One region of the Paraliobacillus sediminis genome, then DNA from elsewhere that is predicted to be linked to it. Evidence: riboswitches for the same ligand, from Rfam matches in the RefSeq annotation. Region 1 holds a riboswitch; each other region holds the start of a gene.
The links. Region 1 has a riboswitch for S-adenosylmethionine ahead of D2K60_RS01270 (PLP-dependent aspartate aminotransferase family protein). Riboswitches for the same ligand answer to the same signal wherever they lie in the genome.

Region 1 (4,600 bases):
TAAGAGTGATGCTTTCTTCTCTTTAATAACCTTAAAAATGTCCATTTCCTTCCACTTATTTCCGTCCATAATTGATTGATAACGCTGTTTATCTAATTCAATACAAACAGCATCTGGCTGTTCAGCAGCTATTACTTCTTTTACTTGCTCCGCACTATTTTTAGATACATGAGCCGTTCCAATCAAAATAAATTCTTTACCATCTTGTTCAATTCGTGTAATATTCTCTTCTGCCATGAATTAACCTGCCTTTTACTCAAACTTTTTATATGCAATGTATTATCTTATTTTTAAAATATGTATCTCCGTTATTTTATCATAAAGTTTTAATATTAGCAGAATAATATCACGAGTCTAAAAAGGCACCTGTCTTATAACAAGACAGATGCCTCTTTATTATTTATTACCTCAATCGATTAATTATAAAGTGTTTTCGTTATTATAAATCAAACACTTCATCTAAATGTTTATCTAGTTTTTGCAGGTATCCCTTTATATCAGGTGTTTTAACTTTGTGCACAGAAAAAGTTTTTAATTGCGTCATCCCAACGAATTCCTGTGTTTTATGAAGCGGTAGTAAAACATCATCAATAGCTTTTCCATCAAAGAACGCCGATTCATTTAAAAATGCTTCTTCCGGTGCACCCCATGTTGTAGAGAACATATATTGTTTATCCGTCAACAATCCTCCACGGCCATAACCTTTTCCGCCAGTAAAAAAGAGATCTCGCTTATAGATCTGTTCGAAATATGTTTTGAATTTGCCTGGTACACTAAACCAATAAATTGGTGTTTGGAAAATAATAATATCTGCCCATATGAACTTTCTCTGTTCCTCTGTTACTTCATAGCCCTGATCGACAATTGTTGTATCTATTTGATATACCGTTTCTAATTTTTTAGTTATTGCTTGAAAGACAGTATGATTTAGATCACCTTTACTATGTGGATACTTCTGATGACCGTTGATGATTAATATATGTTTCACTACATTCTCATCCCCTAACATTTATGCGAACTTTTAGTTAGTATATGTTCCAACTTTGTAATTTAGTACCCTTCTTTCTCAACTTTCTCATCATTAATACATGCTAATCGTTGGCTATTTTATGTTTGGCGTATAGCTGATAATACTTAGTATGTACATAAACAGATACTAACTTTTTATAGAGAATATTCAAAAAAATCACAAAACCTACTAGACACATCAGATATGTATGGTATACTTCTATTTAACATTAATCATTTATACAGAGTGGACGAAAGATCTGGCTTAACGACTCCACGGCAACCTGCACAGCAAGGTGCCCCTACCAGCAAAGCATATGCTTTGGATGATGAAGTAATTCGCGGTTTAACACCCACTTTCATCGTCAGTTGAAAGTGGGTGTTATTTTTAAATAAAACTATATAACTCTTATCCAGAGTGGTAGAGGGACTGGCCCGATGATACCCAGCAACCATTAAGTTATTTCTTAAAAGGTGCTAATTCCAGCAGATTTATTCTGATAGATAAGAAGAGCATGCAATGTAATTCCGCCCTCTTCTTAAAGAAGAAGGCTTTTTTTATACACCATTACAGGAGGTTTTTACAATGACAAAAGAAAAAAACACAACGTATGACATCGAGACTTTAGCGTTACACGGTGGGCAAGCTCCTGATCCAACAACAGGTTCACGTGCAGTACCAATCTATCAAACTACGTCTTATGTATTTCACGACTCCGAACATGCCGAGCGATTATTTTCGCTAGATGAACCAGGTAACATTTATTCTAGAATTGGTAACCCAACTGTTGAAGTATTCGAAAAACGATTAGCTCTATTAGAAGACGGTGTTGCAGCAGTTGCAACGTCATCAGGTATGTCTGCGATTACGTTGTCTATTTTAAATGTAGCCAGTGCGGGAGATGAAATCGTAGCAGCGATTAACTTATACGGAGGGACATACAATCTTTTTGCGATTACATTACCTCGGTATGGTATCAATGTGAAGTTTGTTGATCCAAGTAATCCAAATAATTTTAAAGAAGCAATTACAGATAAAACAAAAGCAGTTTTTGGTGAAATTATTGGAAACCCAAACTTACAAGTTTTAGATGTTGAGAAAGTTGCCGAAATTTCTCATCAGGCTGGCGTACCTTTGATTATTGATAATACTTTTGCCACTCCTTATGTGTGTAAACCTATTTTGCTTGGTGCTGATATTGTCGTACATTCCGCTACAAAATGGATTGGCGGACATGGTACTACAATCGGCGGCATTATCATTGATGGTGGTCGATTTAACTGGAACTCAGAAAAATTCCCAACTTTCACAGAGCCTGATCCAAGCTATAACGGCATTCGCTATGCAACAGATTTTGGAACGTTAGCATTTAGTACAAAAGTTCGCGTTCAATTGTTACGTGATTTTGGTGCATCATTGAGCCCATATAATGCTTTTCAACTTATCCAAGGATTAGAAACCTTACATTTACGTGTCCAGCGTCATAATGAAAATGCAATTAATTTAGCAACGTATTTAGCGAAACATCCGGCAGTTGACTGGGTTGATTATCCCGGGCTTGAAAATCACAGTTCACACGCATTAGCAAAGGAAATTCTAAACAATGGTTTCGGTTCAATTATTGTATTTGGTATTAAAGGTGGTCGAGATGCAGGAAGAAAGTTAATTGATAATGTCTCGCTTTGGTCACATGTAGCCAATGTTGGAGATGCTAAATCATTAATCATTCACCCAGCTTCGACAACACATCAACAATTATCAAAAGAGAAGTTAATTGAAACAGGCGTTAAAGAAGAATTGGTAAGACTGTCTGTAGGTCTTGAATCGCTTGATGATATTATTCACGATTTAAATCAAGCATTAGTTAAAGCAACAGGTATTGGTGAAGGCGAAACAAATGACATTGTTATCAATGATGAAGGGGTAATTAAATGGGCGTTAAATTCACCTTATGAACGATTTGAAATAGATGGCGTTGAAAAGACAAGACCAAAAACGATTGCAGTTGTTGGGTTAAGCGGTAAAGAAGCAAGACCAAGTTACCGTCTAGCAAGAAAAATGCAACGTTTAGGTTATAAGATCATTCCAGTTAACCCACGAGAAACAGAAATACTAGGGGAAAAAGCGTATCCAGATCTAAAGAGTATTCCTGAAGCAATTGACATTGTTCAAGTATTTAGAAGTCCAGAAGCAGCAATCGGAGTTGCAAAAGAAGCAGTTGAAGTAAAACCAAAAGTTTTTTGGCTACAAGAAGGTGTCGTTTCACCAGAAGCAGCTGAAATTGCAAGTGAAGCAGGATTAGAAGTAATTCATAACAGATGTACCTATAAAGAAGCACAACGTTTACGCGGATCAATCTCAACATATGCATGTGAAATCTAAAAGGTATCACAGTTAAATTTATAGAGATATAAATCGTTTAGTAAAAACAAAGGGGCGAATAAAATTGAAAAGAATAGCACTAATTGATGTAAGAAGTTTTCTAGCAATTATTCTTGTAGGTATTGTATTGGTAATAGCTGTAGGTTGTTCATCTGATACAAGTGGAGAAGAAACTGGTCCAGAAGAAATCCGTTTAGATTACGCATACTACTCTCCAACTAGTTTAGTTTTAAAGAAATTTGGTTGGGCTGAGGAAGAATTTGAAGAAGAAGGTATCGAAATTGAATGGGCACTAAGTCAAGGAAGTAACAAAGCTTTAGAGTTTCTAAATAGTGATAGTGTTGACTTTGGTTCTACTGCCGGGGCCGCTGCTTTAATATCCAAATCAAATGGCTCACCAATTCAAAATGTTTATATCTACTCTAAACCTGAATGGACAGCACTCGTAACAAATCCAGATTCAGGCATTGAAACAGTAGCTGACTTAAAAGGGAAAAAGGTTGCTGCAACAATTGGAACAGATCCCTATATATTCTTATTACGTTCATTAGCTGCTGAGAATATTGACCCTTCTGAAGTAGAGATCATTAACTTACAGCACGGTGACGGTGCATCCTCACTTGCATCTGGTCAAGTTGACGCCTGGGCAGGACTAGATCCTCATATGGCACGTCTAGAAATTGAAGCAGATGCTGCATTGTTCTATCGAAATGCAGACTTTAATACGTACGGTTTCTTAAATGTAAGAAATGAATTCGCTGAAAATTATCCAGACTACGTAAATCGTGTGATTAAAGTCTATGAAAAGGCAAGAAATTGGATAATTGATAACCCTGAAGAAGCTGCTGAACTGTTAGCTGAAGAAGCAGAAATTGATGTGGAAGTTGCAAAAATCCAATTAGAGAGAAACGATTTCTCTAATCCAATTCCTGGTGACGTTCATGTTGAAGCATTGATTGAATCTGGAGTCATTTTGCAAGATGGGGAAGTTATTGATGCTGATGCTAATATCGAAGAACTTACAAATGAATTAATTAATCCCTCTTTCGCAGAAGAAACAATTGAATAAGTGGGAGGAATAACGAATGTCTAAAAATGAAGTTGATGTTTCAGGAGCATATGTTGCGAGTCAAGCAAAAAAAGCGAAGCTCAAAAAGGCTAGAAATAAACGCTCACAAACTATTATTCTAGGAAGTATATTACCAGTTA
Region 2 (4,600 bases), 650 kb from region 1:
AAAAAGCGGTTTAGTAGAACAAATTATCTTTCGATTATTGAAAAAAGGGAAGTCTGATCAACGTACCTTGTTAACATTTTTATTACCAATTACAGCAGCATCGGCATTCCTGAATAACACACCGATTGTTATGACACTAACTCCGATTGTCCGGAAATGGTGTATCGATCATAATATTGCTCCTTCTAAGTTTTTGATTCCTCTTTCCTATGCGACAATATTAGGTGGAATTTTAACTTTAATGGGCACATCCACTAACCTTGTTGTACACGGTTTGATGGTAGAGAGAGGGATGGAAGGGTATTCGATGTTCACATTAGCCAAATATAGTTTGCCAGCTAGTATTTTGGGGCTTATTTATTTGGTGACCATTGGATATAAAATTCTCCCGAACTATGAAGTGTCAGAACCGACAGTTACGGAGAAAAGTAGAGAATATTTAATCGAAATGGTTATCGAGGAAAATTATCCATACTTAGATAATCCATTAGTTAATAAGACTGTTGAAGAATCGGGATTAAGAGATTTTAAAGGTGTTTATTTAATAGCGGTAATTCGAAATAACGAAAAAATATATCCAGTCAGAAATTCAACAAAAATAAAAGCAAATGATCGTCTGATATTCACAGGTGTTATTTCACGAATTGCAGAAATTCAAAGTAAAAAGGGAATAGAATTAAAGACAGGAACAAACGTCACATTAGAAAAGTTACGGAATGGGAACACACAAGTGATGGAAGTTGTAATTTCACATCAATCTTCTCTTCTTCATAAAAAAGTAAAAGAGAATAAATTTCGTGCTAAATATGATGCTGATGTGATAGCTGTTCATCGAAATAATGAACGAATCGAAAGTGGTATTGGTGATATTACACTAAAAGCAGGAGATACACTTCTCTTATTAGCTGGTGCCGACTTTGAAGAAAAATTTGCGCAATCCAATGACTTTTATGTGGCAATGCCATTGAATAAACATCCATTGTTGCACAAGATTGATAAGAAAAATGCCTGGTTATCTATCATGATACTCACTACAATGATTTTCTTGGTAAGTTTCGGGGTCGTGTCGATGTTAAAGGCAATGATCGTTACGGTGATTCTTTATATTGTATTAAAAGTTATCAAGCCTGAAGATATTAGTAGGGACATGCAATATCATGTTTTATTATTGATTGCAAGTGCATTTGGTGTTGGGCAAGCTTTGTTTAAGACTGGAGCGGCAGACTGGATTGCGAATCAGTTAATTGTAGTTTCTGAGCCTTTTGGTATGTTAGGTATATTGGTGTTACTTTATGTCGTAACAGTTACTTTTACTGAAATGATTACAAATAATGGTGCAGCCGTATTAATGTTTCCTATAGCAATAGAAGCCGCTAATAAATTAGCAGCTGATCCTATGGCGTTTTTAGTTATTATAACAGTTGGTGCTTCTGCTAGCTTTCTATCACCAATAGGCTATCAGACAAATCTGATCGTTTATGGCCCAGGTGGTTATAAGTTTACGGATTATTTTAAAGTAGGTTTACCACTAAGTATTATTGTATTAGTCACCACAATTGGAATGATTTATTTATACTAGAAGTGAGAGAGTATCAGTCTGTATTAACAGGCTTTTCTTTCGTTTTATAATAATTAGCTAGTGATATAACCATCGCTCCCATTTTTGGTTTGTCAGGAGTTAATACACGATTGACACCAAAATGTCTTACTTGCATTTCGGTTACAATGCCAATATTAACTGCTAGAACATCGCTCTCAAAGGCTGCAACTAATTTATCAGTGTGCGCATAGTCAGAAAAAAGATTTTCCGCTTGTGTTTTACTTGTAAATAAAACAGCATCTAATTCTTTTGTCTCGATTAACGTTCTTAAGTTTTTCAATGTCTCAGCTTCAGGAGGATTATAGTAATAGGGCATCGATTGATAAAGCGAAATTGGTAATGCTCGTAACTGATTTAGTAATTCTTCTTCATCTTTATTGTAAGCTTGAAAGAAAAATTTCTGTCCATCAATTTGATTTGTCTTTAATTCTTCTATTAATTTATCCATTGTTCCATCAGATGAGGAGAAATACGGTTTTAAATTCCATTGCTTCATCCAATTCAGTGTTTTACTTCCACGAGCAGCAATTTTCTTTCCTCTTAATGTATCAATATATAATTCTAGCACACCAAGATTTTTGGCCGCGTTCTCTAACCCCTTAGCACCAATACCAGTTGTGAGAATAACCCAGTCATAATCTTCTGCAATTAAATGCTGCACGTCTTGCTCTGCCTTATCTTCAAGAAGAATACGTTCCCCTTGAATAGAACGAATAACTGGAGTTCCCCCTTTTTTTCTAATAATTGTACTGATTTCATCGGCCTTTCTATCTGCAGTAACACCAATTTTCTTTCCTTCTAATTCCATCATCTGTTTACTCCCTTTCTGTATCAAACATGACTTAATTAGTTTGCATCACCTTATTGAATAAGATGATGCAAAAGTTTAGGACGGTGCAATTTCTTCAAACCATTCCAATTTCTCTCTTAATCGTACAACTTTTCCGATTACAATCATAGAGGGGTTATCAATTTCATGTAGTTTTTCGTTGATTGTTGCTAATGTACCAGTGATTGTTTTTTGCTTGGGAAGTGTGCCCCAATGAATAAGCGCAACTTCGGTGTTAATGTCCATACCATTCTCAGTTAATCTTTTAGAAATCTCTGGGAAATGTTTCACTCCCATATAGATACAAAGTGTTTCTACACTACCGACTAAGTTTCTCCAATATTCATTCGAATCCTTTTGCGGATTAAAGCCAGTAATAATGGTGATAGAAGAGCTTAGGGTTCGGTGTGTCAATGGTATGCCAGCATAAGCAGGTGCGGCAATACCAGCTGTAATACCAGGGACTATTTCAAATGGAATTCCAGATTCTTTTAGGAGCTGTGCTTCTTCACCACCCCTGCCAAAAATAAAGGGATCCCCACCTTTTAAACGTGTGACGATTTTGTCTCCTTTTGCATGTTCACAAAGTAAATTGTTAATCTTATCTTGGTGTAAGGTGTGATTTCCAGGCAATTTTCCACAATAAATTAACTCGGTATCTTTTGAAGCATAGTTGAGTAATTCCTCATTTACTAGGCGATCATACAAAATTACATCTGCTTGTTTAATTGCTTTTAATCCTTTAATTGTTAATAGTTCCGGATCTCCAGGACCAGCGCCAACTAAATAGACTTTACCCATTTCATAACCCCCAACTTTTGCTTTTCAATAATAATCATAATATAAAAAATTCTCCTCCCTAGTTAAATAGAAAGAAGAAATACATGCATCTTACTACTTATCTATCAAGTATAGGAATACTTGTGGAGTTGGCACAGTTCTAAAAAATAATAGCCTGTTGCCGAGGCTTCATCGGGCCAGTCCCTACACCTCTCTGGATAAGAATCGTTAATTATTAAGTTATATCTATAAGAATAGCATTAAAAATCAAATAAAGTCAATTAAATCCCGACTTTTTTAATAGGAATAGTTAATTATAAGTTTCACTACGTCACATTTTCTATCAAATTCATAAGATGAGACGTAGTGATGGGAACGAAGTCAACTTTAACTTTTATTTGTGAGACATCCTAGTTATCGCTAGACTTAAGTGCCTGTTTAATGCTGTGAAAGTTTCATAAATTACTACCTCAACTTTCGTACTGTAAAACAGGCACTTAAGTTTTGGTATAACAAGAAAGTCTAACAATCCAAAATAGAAGTTGACTTCACGCTTCTTTAGTAATCATCAGTACGTGTGATCTGACGCACTCGAGAGAAACTCAGTCGTAAGAGAGGCTCTTACCCGCTACGTCAGTAAATGGATTCGCTTTCCGTGGGCACAGTCTAAAGCTTTCATTGGTAAAGAAAAACACTTCACCAAGTGGATCTTCGACTTGTGCTGTTCCCCACAGGAGTCTCACCCATTTACTTCCTCCGCTGATTAAAGCAACTATTTCTAAATATTAAAAAACATTAACAACAGAAAGTTACTAATAAAGTTGTTGATGTTTTTTAATTCATTATGTAATAGAGCACCCGCTAAATATTTATAGACTAATCTAGCGTATCAAATGAAATTGACGACATCCTCGAAAATAAAAAACAATTTTCTTCGTGCGATGCATTGCTGTCGTAGCCTTCCTTGTCCTGCAGGAACAGCACGGGCTGAAGATCCACTCGGAAAGCGGTCTTTGGGCCTGCGATTACTCGACCCACCGAAAACATTTGCTTATCCGAGTTAGCTGAAGCCGTGCCTGCGGAAAGGGAATCAATTTCATTTGAGGAGCGGGTCTGGAAATTCTTATTTACGACATATTCTATGGTAATTCAGTTATAAACAACTTTTTTAAATAGTTTCAAGCTTTATAATGAAAACACTCCAAACTTATAACAACCAACGTTTAGAGATTATTATTATAAGTGAAAATTGCGTAAATCATTAAGAAAAAAAGACCTCTCTTTAAGGTCTTATTTGATATTATCTGTAGAATCTTTATTTAATTTTTCCTTTTGTTTCTCTTCAATAAAGACCCAACCATAATAAATTATCCAAAATAAAATGGCTACTG
Region 3 (4,600 bases), on a different contig from region 1:
GGCATTGCATTAGGTTCTACCTTGGGCGGATTAGTTGTAGCAACAGGAAGTTTAGAACATCTTTCATGGGTTGGAGGACTAGCAGCATTAATTGCCTCTGGGTTAGCTTTTATTAGTTATAGCCTAGATAAAAAGGATAAACGTTCTGAAATAACGAGGCACGGATAATAGCGTTTATAAACCATAAATTAAACTCATTTACACTTTACGTACGTTAAAAATATTGATTCCAAAATTGATCTAACCTAGCGTACTTATTTTGTGCGTTTTAGTATATACTTTCGACATTTTCTAGTAAAATAAAAGTACATGCTACACTAAAGGAGAGATTAAACATGGCACATAAATCTGATAATCTTGATAATATAGACAAAGAAATGCAACAAGCAAGTGAACATTATTCGGATGAAAAGTTTTGGGGGAAGTTGAAAAAGTTCGCTAAGAAGGCTGGTTCTTCCGTGGTTTATGCCGTGTTACTGTTATATTATACGCTCCAAAAACCGGAAGTACCTACCAAAGCAAAAGCCGTTATTATCGGTGCATTAGGATATTTTATCTTACCACTAGACTTAATTCCAGACTTTGTTACTGGTGTTGGTTACACAGATGATCTTGGTGCTCTTGGGTTTGCTTTGTTCCAAGTGGCGATGTATATTGATGACTCGATTAAGTTAAAAGCAAAAGACAAGTTAACAGAATGGTTTGGGGATAAGGTTGATACTTCAGCTATTGACTTAAAAATTAATTGAAACCCGTTCAGTTAAAAAAGGGACAAGGCTCATTGCGCCTGCCCCTTTTTTGTATTGAATTTTATTTTGATCACTTCATATAGCGATAATCCATCAAACGATGTAGCATAGCAACTTCTTGTAATAATTCTTCGCCAACATTCGTTTCTTTTACCTTTTTCCGCTTTAATTCCTTGTCTACTAATCTTTTAACGGATAACACATCTGCACCATTTGCTAGTATTTCTTCTTTTGAGTTAAATTTTTTGTGGGCAACAAGCTGCATCCCATACGAATTATATAATAACGTGTATCCTGCAATTCCTGTTTTTGATTGATATGCTTTAGAAAAGCCACCGTCAATCACAATCAGTTTTCCATTTGCTTTAACCGGATTTTCACCGTTAATTTCTTTTACCGGTGTATGTCCGTTTACAATATGGCCTTGATCTGGATTAAGCCCAAATTCCGTTAAAATTTTTCGACATGTATCCTCATTCTCTCGTAAATGGTAGTAAACGTTCTTCCTCTCTTTGTGTGTTATCTCATCCGTGATGAAATACCTCTCAAAGGTCGTCATTTCTTTTTTTCCAAAGAGGGATGAATGTTCCCCTGTCCATAAATACCAAACCATATCTGTTGCCAAATCATCTGTATTTTCAGGATGTGCAAAGGCATTCCGTAAATAATATTCAAAGATATCAAACAGTTCACGACCCGCGTAGGTCTTATCTTCAATAACCATTTCCTCCATATTTCCTTCTTCATCTAGTGGAATACAGCCATGAATTAATAGATTTCCATTATATTTTAAATAGAGACTACCTTTCTTCATCAAAAAGCGCATATGTCGGGCAAACTTCTCTGACTTCTGGACAGAAAATAATAATCGGTTCATTACTTCCTCTTCTTCTGCTAACAATTGATCAGGCTTTTCAGGATTAATTGTTGCAAAACAACTATTTTCCAGTGGATAGGTTTCACCTTGAATCGTTATTTCATCCTTATCATAATCAATTTTCTCCAGTAATAGCCTGTCTGACATCTCAAAGTAGGCACGCCTCTTTATGATAGGACTCTCCAATTTGAACTGGATCATTGTAATGGCTTGATGTATCTTCGTGATTTGTAATTGTTCATGATCTGATAGTTTATCCCCGGAATCTACTTTTGGCCTAAAGGCTGGATTATCCTGATAGTATTTCTCCGCAAGATTGAGCAGTGGTCTAAGGTTTATTCCATACACATCTTCAATAATATCTAAATTGTTATACCGCGCACTGATACGAATAATATTAGCAAGACAAACTTTTGATCCCGAGAAAGCACCTAGCCATAGTACGTCATGATTCCCCCACTGAATATCCACAGAATGATAATTAGCAAGTGTATCCATCACTTTATCTGGTTCAGGTCCACGATCATAAATATCCCCCACTACATGTAGGTGATCGACAACCAGTTCTTGGGTCGTATAACTAAGGCCAATTATCAGTTTATCAGCCTGACCAAGGGAAATAATTTGCTGGATGATTTTTGTATAGTACTCTTTTTTATTTATGAATTCATCCGTCTTATATAAGAGCTCTTCTATGATATAAACGAACTGTTTAGGCAATGCTTTTCGCAACTTTGACCGCGTATATTTAGAGGATGCATAAGCAATAAGCTCCATCATATCTTCAATTATTTCTCGATACCAACTATGTAATGCTTCGTCGTTGTTAAAATCATTCTTTATTAATTGTAATTTCTCTACTGGATAGTAAACTAATGCAGCAAAATCATTGATTTCTTTATCAGTTAACTGATCTTTAAACAGGTCCGTTATTTTCTCTTTGACCCTGCCTGACCCATTTCGTAATACGTGTTGAAAGGCTTGATACTCGCCGTGTAAATCACTTACAAAATGCTCTGTTCCCTTAGGAAGATTAAGAATTGCTTCCAAATTAATAATCTCGGTTACTACTTTTTCTTCGCTGTCATAACTTTGAGCAAGTAAATCCAGGAATTTTTTATTCACTTTTGTTCCCCTCTCAAATCGCATCATTATTTTTTTTGAAAATTATTATTCGCATCGAGCATTCTCCCTTACTCGCTTCTTCAACACGAATAATTATGTATACTTTTTTCTGTAACTACTAGCATAGCATAAATTATCAGAATTTTTAATCAAACGTTAATTTTAGATTAACTCTATCACATTTTTTAAAATTCATCTTGACAAGTAGAGCAAATACTAGTATTCTCAAAATTAAGATAACTACAAACAAATAATCTTATCCAGAGAAGTGGAGGGACTGGCCCTTTGAAGCTTCAGCAGCAGACTAACAAGTACTGTGCTAAATCCAGAAGCGTATTGCTGAAGATAAGAGGAGAAACCGTTAATTCAAACCTCTTCTTTTCACAAGAAGGGGTTTTTACTTTTTATTTAACGTTCTTCCTAAGGAATGTCGCGTATGGATCAAGTTTGTTTGTCATCTTAAAACTATTCGGAAGAGGGGAATTAAAATGACAAAAACAGCAACAAAGGCACCATTTAGAGCAGACCATGTAGGAAGTTTACTAAGACCGGAGAGTATCCATCAAGCACGTAAGCAACTTGCTGAGGGAGTAATTAGTAAAGCTGATTTACACGAAATAGAAAATAAAGAGATTAAAAGAATCGTCGATAAACAAATCGAAGTTGGATTAGAAGCTGTAACAGACGGAGAATTCCGTCGTAGATTCTGGCACACAGATTTCTTAGAGCACTTACAAGGTGTTGAGGGTTATGTACCTAACGAAGGTTTTCAATTTAAAGGTGAAGAAACAGAGCGCTATGATGTACGTGTTATTGGAAAAGTAGCATTTAATCCAGCTCACCCGCATATTGAGGAATTCAAAATATTTAACGAGATTGTCGGAGGACGTGCTATCGCTAAGCTAACAATTCCAAGTCCAAACCAATTGTTCAACGCTGGGATTTTAAATGCTGCTATTTATCCTAATATTGACGATTACGCAGAAGACGTAATTACAGCCTATCGCGATGCAATAAAAGCTTTTTACGATGCTGGCGTTCGCTACTTACAATTAGATGACGTGTATATTGCAGGACTTTCTTCACCAGATATCCCGTTTAACGAGGGAATCCATTCAAGAGAAAAATTAATTGACCTAGCTCTACACGTTGTTAACAGTGTATTAGAAGGTAAACCAGAAGATTTAGTAGTTACTACACATCTATGCCGTGGAAACTACCGTTCAAAATGGGCATTTACCGGCAGTTATGACCTGATCGCGCCTAAACTTTTAGCTAATGAAGCAGTAGATGGTTTCTTCCTAGAATATGATGATGAGCGTTCTGGCGGTTTTGAACCATTAGAAAACGTTCCAAACGACGGACCACGCGTAGTCTTAGGCGTTTTCACATCTAAAACTGGTGAACTAGAAGATAAAGAAGTAATAAAAGCTAGAGTAGCAGAAGCTTCTAAATATGTACCACTTGATCAACTATGTATTAGCCCACAATGTGGCTTTGCTTCAACTCACCATGGTAATCTTTTAACAGAAGATGAGCAGTGGAATAAGCTAAAACATATTGTCGATGTATCGAAGGATATTTGGAAATAAACTTTAATTGAAGCGTCCCTAGTGGGCGCTTTTTTTGTTAGTTGTATTAAAAGAGGTCATACAGCTGTTTCCACGTGAGTGGCATTGTCTGTATGACCCTTTTCAATTCCTTACAATAAATTATTTATTTGTTTGGTAAGTTGATTAAATTTTTCATCAAGTTCTGGATATCCACTATCTTTTGGCGTCATGAAACTAAGCTTCCCTAGTACTTCTTGTCTTTCTGTTTCAAGTGTTAGACGCAATTTATCTGGCTC
Region 4 (4,600 bases), 600 kb from region 1:
TGAGCTAGATCCAATTTTTTTCTAGTAGCTGATTCTTTTACTTCTACAATCTGATGGTGCTTAACGTCATTCTTTTCTACTAAAGGTGTGAGACCTTCGATACCTTTTACTAGTGCCTTAATGTGTTCGGGTGTGGTACCACAACAACCGCCAATTAATCGCACACCTTGATTACGAAATTCTCTAGCACATCGTTCAAAATAGTCAGGGTTATTGTTATAGATTAACTTCCCATCACTGTATGCTGGTAGACTCGCATTAGGATAAGCGGAAAGATAAGCCGTCTTTGGTAAGTCAACTGTTTTTAAAGATTCAATCATATAGTGTGGACCTAATCGGCAATTCACACCAATGATATCTGCACCAGCATCGTCTAATTGTGTTAACGCGTCATTTAACGGTGTGCCATTTTCTAATAGACCAATTTCATGCATGGAAATGTTCGTAATAATCGGAAGATCAGTTGCTTCTCTAGCAATGACTAAAACGGTTTTTAATTCTTCAAGGCTATAATACGTTTCTAAAAGAAGCCCATCTACACCTTCTAATAAAAGACAATAAAGCTGTTCACGAAAAATGCGCTTGATTTCCTCTATTGAACCAAGGTTTTTTTGACTTCCGCGAATACCGCCAATTGTTCCAACAACAAATGTATCCTTATTTGCAGCTCTTTTAGCTATTTTTACTGCTTGCGTGTTAATTTCTTTTACCTTATCTTCCAATCCATAACGTGCCAGTTTAATATAATTTGCACTGTACGTATTTGTTTGGATAACATTAGCTCCAGCTTCTACATACGCCTTATGTGTATGATAAATTTCTTCTGGATGGGTTAAATTTAATTCTTCAAAACAACGATCAACACCATGTGAGTATAACAAGGTACCCATAGCACCATCAGCAATTAGAATCTTTTCCTTCAGTGCGGTTAATAAATCCAATCGATCAAACCTCCTTTTTTAGTTTATTACGTCAAAAAACCCCCCTTCAATTAAGAAGAGGGGCAGTATTATAATTGTTTTCTATAATGACAGCCTTACTCTTCTTATCTTTCAAACATACGTCTGACGGAATTGGCACAGTACTTTTATGTAAAAAGTAAGCTGCCGAGGTATCAAAGGGCCGTTCCCTCCACCTCTCTTGATAAGAAGACTAACTATTTAGTTTTATGTTCCCTGTTATAGTAAGTTACATTCTAAAAAATGTCAACAGCTATAATGAAAATATTCAAACTATTTATTCGCTAAATAAAAGTCGTTTGTAATTATAAATATCATTGAATTGATCATAAAAACACATCATTACAGTTTTATCTATTCTACGTTGAAATCTCATCGATCGTTTAAAAGCTACCATAGGACCTTATATTGTGTAATCTGTAAAACGAACAGAATGCCCGTTGATGATTTGCTCTAACTTTCTAGACTTGGAATATGCTAGTTTAATAATATCTTCATGTAGTGACTTGTACATTATAGAAATGGAATCATCGCTAGTTTCGACAACAGTTTCTTGTGCTTTGATATGATTCTGGAATTGGTTAAAATTCATAATAGAAAAGTTTTCAGCTTCCTTTTTAGCGAGAATTTCCACAACAACCGCATGTTGATTGCCGTAACTTTTGACGAAAATAAGGTCATCTTTGTCAGTGATGGAATACGGTTGGTGAAGATAAATCGAGATATAAACGTCCTCAATATCAGCACATATATTTTTCTTTATACGCACCCATTTTGCTTTAGGTAAGAACCCAATAATAAATGGGTAATTAGTTTCATTAAGTTGATGATATAAAGACCCGACCACATTTTTATGATAGATTACCTGACTATTGGGACTTTGATGCCGCGCATCACCTTCTTGATACCCCTCGCCTGGATGAAAGAAATAAAGTTGATTTATCGAAAGGTTATTTTGAACTGGTAGAGAGACCCCCCAGCGATGCTGTTCATTTAAATATTCGTTGGTACGTTCCCACAATCCACCAACAGCATAAGAATCTGTAATATAAGCGTAATGGTGCAAGGCATCAAACGGATTTTCTGACTCTTCAAAACAGACGTTAACCTTCTTTTTTACTTCGATAGGAATGCTGTGATCTATGCTTAATTGGCGAATGGAATCAGGTGCTTGATAAGAAATAAATCCAGCTCCTTCTAAGCGGGTAATGATATTGGGCTTAGGTAAATCTCCAAATTGAATATAATCATTTAGTGTATTGGAGTACTTTGGAATATCATGTGGTAAAGAACGTGAATGAGAACCAATCCAAGCCCCTTTTAAGTAAAAAGTTGCTCGTTCTTTCCACAAAAAGTCTAATAGTTCTGTTAGTGTTTGTTTAATCGTTTCGTCTGTCATATGATTTCTGGCAAAATCAACTGATTGAATCCAATGCCACAACCAAGGAAGACTACCGTACTCTCTCAAACCGTTTTCTTTACTATGTGATAATACTGCTTTTATATTACTGTACCCAGTGCAAAGCATTGCTGTATCGTTAAAATGTTTGCCATACATTAATTGTAAAACAAATATTTTCGTTTCATGGTGTATGAATTGCTCAGGGTTTTGATTTAAAAGATCACTTTTATATATCGAAAACATCGCAGTTTCCATTTCAGTTAATAGATTACTAGAAAGTGAATCAGAATGTTTGTTATAAAAATGTAAAAGTAATCCACCAAAAAATTCAACAGGAAGTGTGTTAGGTTCCGCTAATTCAGGGTTTGGATCAAGGTTGAGTGGCCAATGTCCAAAGTATTCACTATGCTCATTTTGATCTTGAAGTTTTATACTGTGAAATAAAATATCCTCTGCTCGTTCCTTAGCAATTTTTTTGTCTGCAGTAAGTGAAATTCGATTATCTTGTGATGCGGTATATAAGTGCATCGCATAATAGAAGTTATCACGGATATCGTCTAAAAACCAGTAATTATTTTTAATAGGTGGTAATTCTAGTGCTTTTTCAGCAGCTAATTGTATTACTTGCATTTGTCTCTTCTCGAAACTCATATAGTTGTAATCTCCTTTCAATCTTTTCACAGATTATACAGGATGGATGAGGATTCAATGTTTGATATTCAGAAGTTGTAAAAAAAAAGCACATAATAGTAAAAAAAGAAGCAAGAAATATTCTATGGTTGGAATTTTTTTTGGTGTGGAAACTCATGAGTCGAAAAAACGAGTCTTAGAGAATAGCCTAGATTAAATAGAAAGAGATTACGAGGCGTAGACATTATAACTATTTCCAACCTACTAATGTGTGTGGTTAGTCTCTCGTTTCATAATAAGTAAAAAAAACAAAGATTATAGTCAAAAAATTTTCTATTATTGCAATTCCTTTTTTATTAAAATAAGCGTATAAGATAAAATTATAAAACTAGCAAAGGGGAGGGTATTATGGATTTTCAGGTTGGCTGGTCTGGAAAAATAGTAAGGATATGTGAGTGGATTTACCGATTAGCTTATCTTAATTTATTATGGCTGCTATTCATATTAATTGGATTTATCTTCATGGGATTAGGGCCTTCCACGCAAGCAATGTACGCTATTATGAGAAAATGGATAAATGGTGAAGAGAATTTTCCAATATTCCGCACATTCCTATCTTTTTACAAGTCGGATTTCAAACAAGCAAATGCTATTGGACTTGTTTTAGTTACTGTAGGAGTGTTTATCGTAATTGATTTAAATTTGCTTAACTCGTTTGATGGTGCGATCAAATATTTTCTATTAGCTAGTTTTACCACGGTTTTTATTTTATATTTACTGGTGATGCTATACATTTTCCCGATTGCTGTTCACTATCAAAACACTACGCTCCAGCATTTTAAGTCGGCATTGATTATAGGGGTGTCATTTCCTTTCAGAACATTCATTATGTGTACGTCGGTTATATGCGTTTTGTTTATTTGTTTGATATTCCCTGCAATAGCCCTATTATACTTAGGAAGCGGGCTATGTTTTATAACAATGTTCTTCTCACGACACGTGTTTACGAATATTAGCAAGGAACCAATAACGGTGCTAATGGATCAAAAAATGTAAACGTTAACAATAGCGTTTATGAATGTCATTTACAGTTTTATATAAATTATATAAATGAGGTGAAACATATGGAAGAAAAAGTTGATGTCCAAAAAAATCTAAAGAAAATGCCAAAAATAAATTTTAAAAAAACAAAAATAGAAAAAAATGAAAGCATAGCAGGTGCGCTATTTGTCTCTCCTATGTTAATTGGTGTTTCTATTATTGTTTTATTACCAATGTTAGCGACATTTGTTCTTAGCTTTGCTGATTGGAAATTTGTTCAAGGGATAGACCAGTTAAACTGGGTAGGATTTCAGAATTTTAATAATCTGTTAGAAGATCCAATATTTATTAAGTCTCTAATTAATAATGGTATTTTTGTCTTGACGGTTCCCTTAACAATGGCTTTCTCTATATTTCTAGCGATAGTGATTGATAAACATGTGTACATGAAAGATTATTTCAAAGTTGCTTTCTTCATGCCCTATATATCAAGTGTGGTGGCAATAGCTACAGTATGGAGAGTTTTATTCCATCCATCTTCAGGACCCATTAATCAAACTTTAATGTC

Region 2: linked by a shared signal. The riboswitch ahead of cobA (uroporphyrinogen-III C-methyltransferase) and the one ahead of D2K60_RS01270 (PLP-dependent aspartate aminotransferase family protein) in region 1 are both predicted to bind S-adenosylmethionine.
Region 3: linked by a shared signal. The riboswitch ahead of D2K60_RS12655 (5-methyltetrahydropteroyltriglutamate--homocysteine S-methyltransferase) and the one ahead of D2K60_RS01270 (PLP-dependent aspartate aminotransferase family protein) in region 1 are both predicted to bind S-adenosylmethionine.
Region 4: linked by a shared signal. The riboswitch ahead of D2K60_RS03805 (bifunctional homocysteine S-methyltransferase/methylenetetrahydrofolate reductase) and the one ahead of D2K60_RS01270 (PLP-dependent aspartate aminotransferase family protein) in region 1 are both predicted to bind S-adenosylmethionine.

What each region holds. Positions count from the first base shown of each region.
Region 1 is NZ_QJSI01000001.1:284,961-289,560, reverse strand. It holds gene D2K60_RS01280 (TraB/GumN family protein) at 1-237, opposite strand, end outside; gene D2K60_RS01275 (NAD(P)H-dependent oxidoreductase) at 440-988, opposite strand; SAM riboswitch class I at 1,244-1,344, shown strand; SAM riboswitch class I at 1,415-1,519, shown strand; gene D2K60_RS01270 (PLP-dependent aspartate aminotransferase family protein) at 1,595-3,391, shown strand; gene D2K60_RS01265 (aliphatic sulfonate ABC transporter substrate-binding protein) at 3,456-4,460, shown strand; gene D2K60_RS01260 (ABC transporter permease) at 4,477-4,600, shown strand, end outside.
Region 2 is NZ_QJSI01000001.1:938,372-942,971, forward strand. It holds gene D2K60_RS04030 (SLC13 family permease) at 1-1,579, shown strand, start outside; gene D2K60_RS04035 (uroporphyrinogen-III synthase) at 1,593-2,411, opposite strand; gene cobA (uroporphyrinogen-III C-methyltransferase) at 2,487-3,230, opposite strand; SAM riboswitch class I at 3,325-3,434, opposite strand; gene D2K60_RS20550 (hypothetical protein) at 3,812-3,952, opposite strand; gene D2K60_RS04045 (hypothetical protein) at 4,500-4,600, opposite strand, start outside.
Region 3 is NZ_QJSI01000002.1:1,303,919-1,308,518, forward strand. It holds gene D2K60_RS12640 (MFS transporter) at 1-168, shown strand, start outside; gene D2K60_RS12645 (YkvA family protein) at 378-749, shown strand; gene D2K60_RS12650 (fructose-1,6-bisphosphatase) at 820-2,751, opposite strand; SAM riboswitch class I at 3,005-3,103, shown strand; gene D2K60_RS12655 (5-methyltetrahydropteroyltriglutamate--homocysteine S-methyltransferase) at 3,240-4,343, shown strand; gene abc-f (ribosomal protection-like ABC-F family protein) at 4,454-4,600, opposite strand, start outside.
Region 4 is NZ_QJSI01000001.1:880,158-884,757, forward strand. It holds gene D2K60_RS03805 (bifunctional homocysteine S-methyltransferase/methylenetetrahydrofolate reductase) at 1-941, opposite strand, end outside; SAM riboswitch class I at 1,043-1,150, opposite strand; gene D2K60_RS03810 (hypothetical protein) at 1,363-3,012, opposite strand; gene D2K60_RS03815 (YesL family protein) at 3,400-4,047, shown strand; gene D2K60_RS03820 (carbohydrate ABC transporter permease) at 4,155-4,600, shown strand, end outside.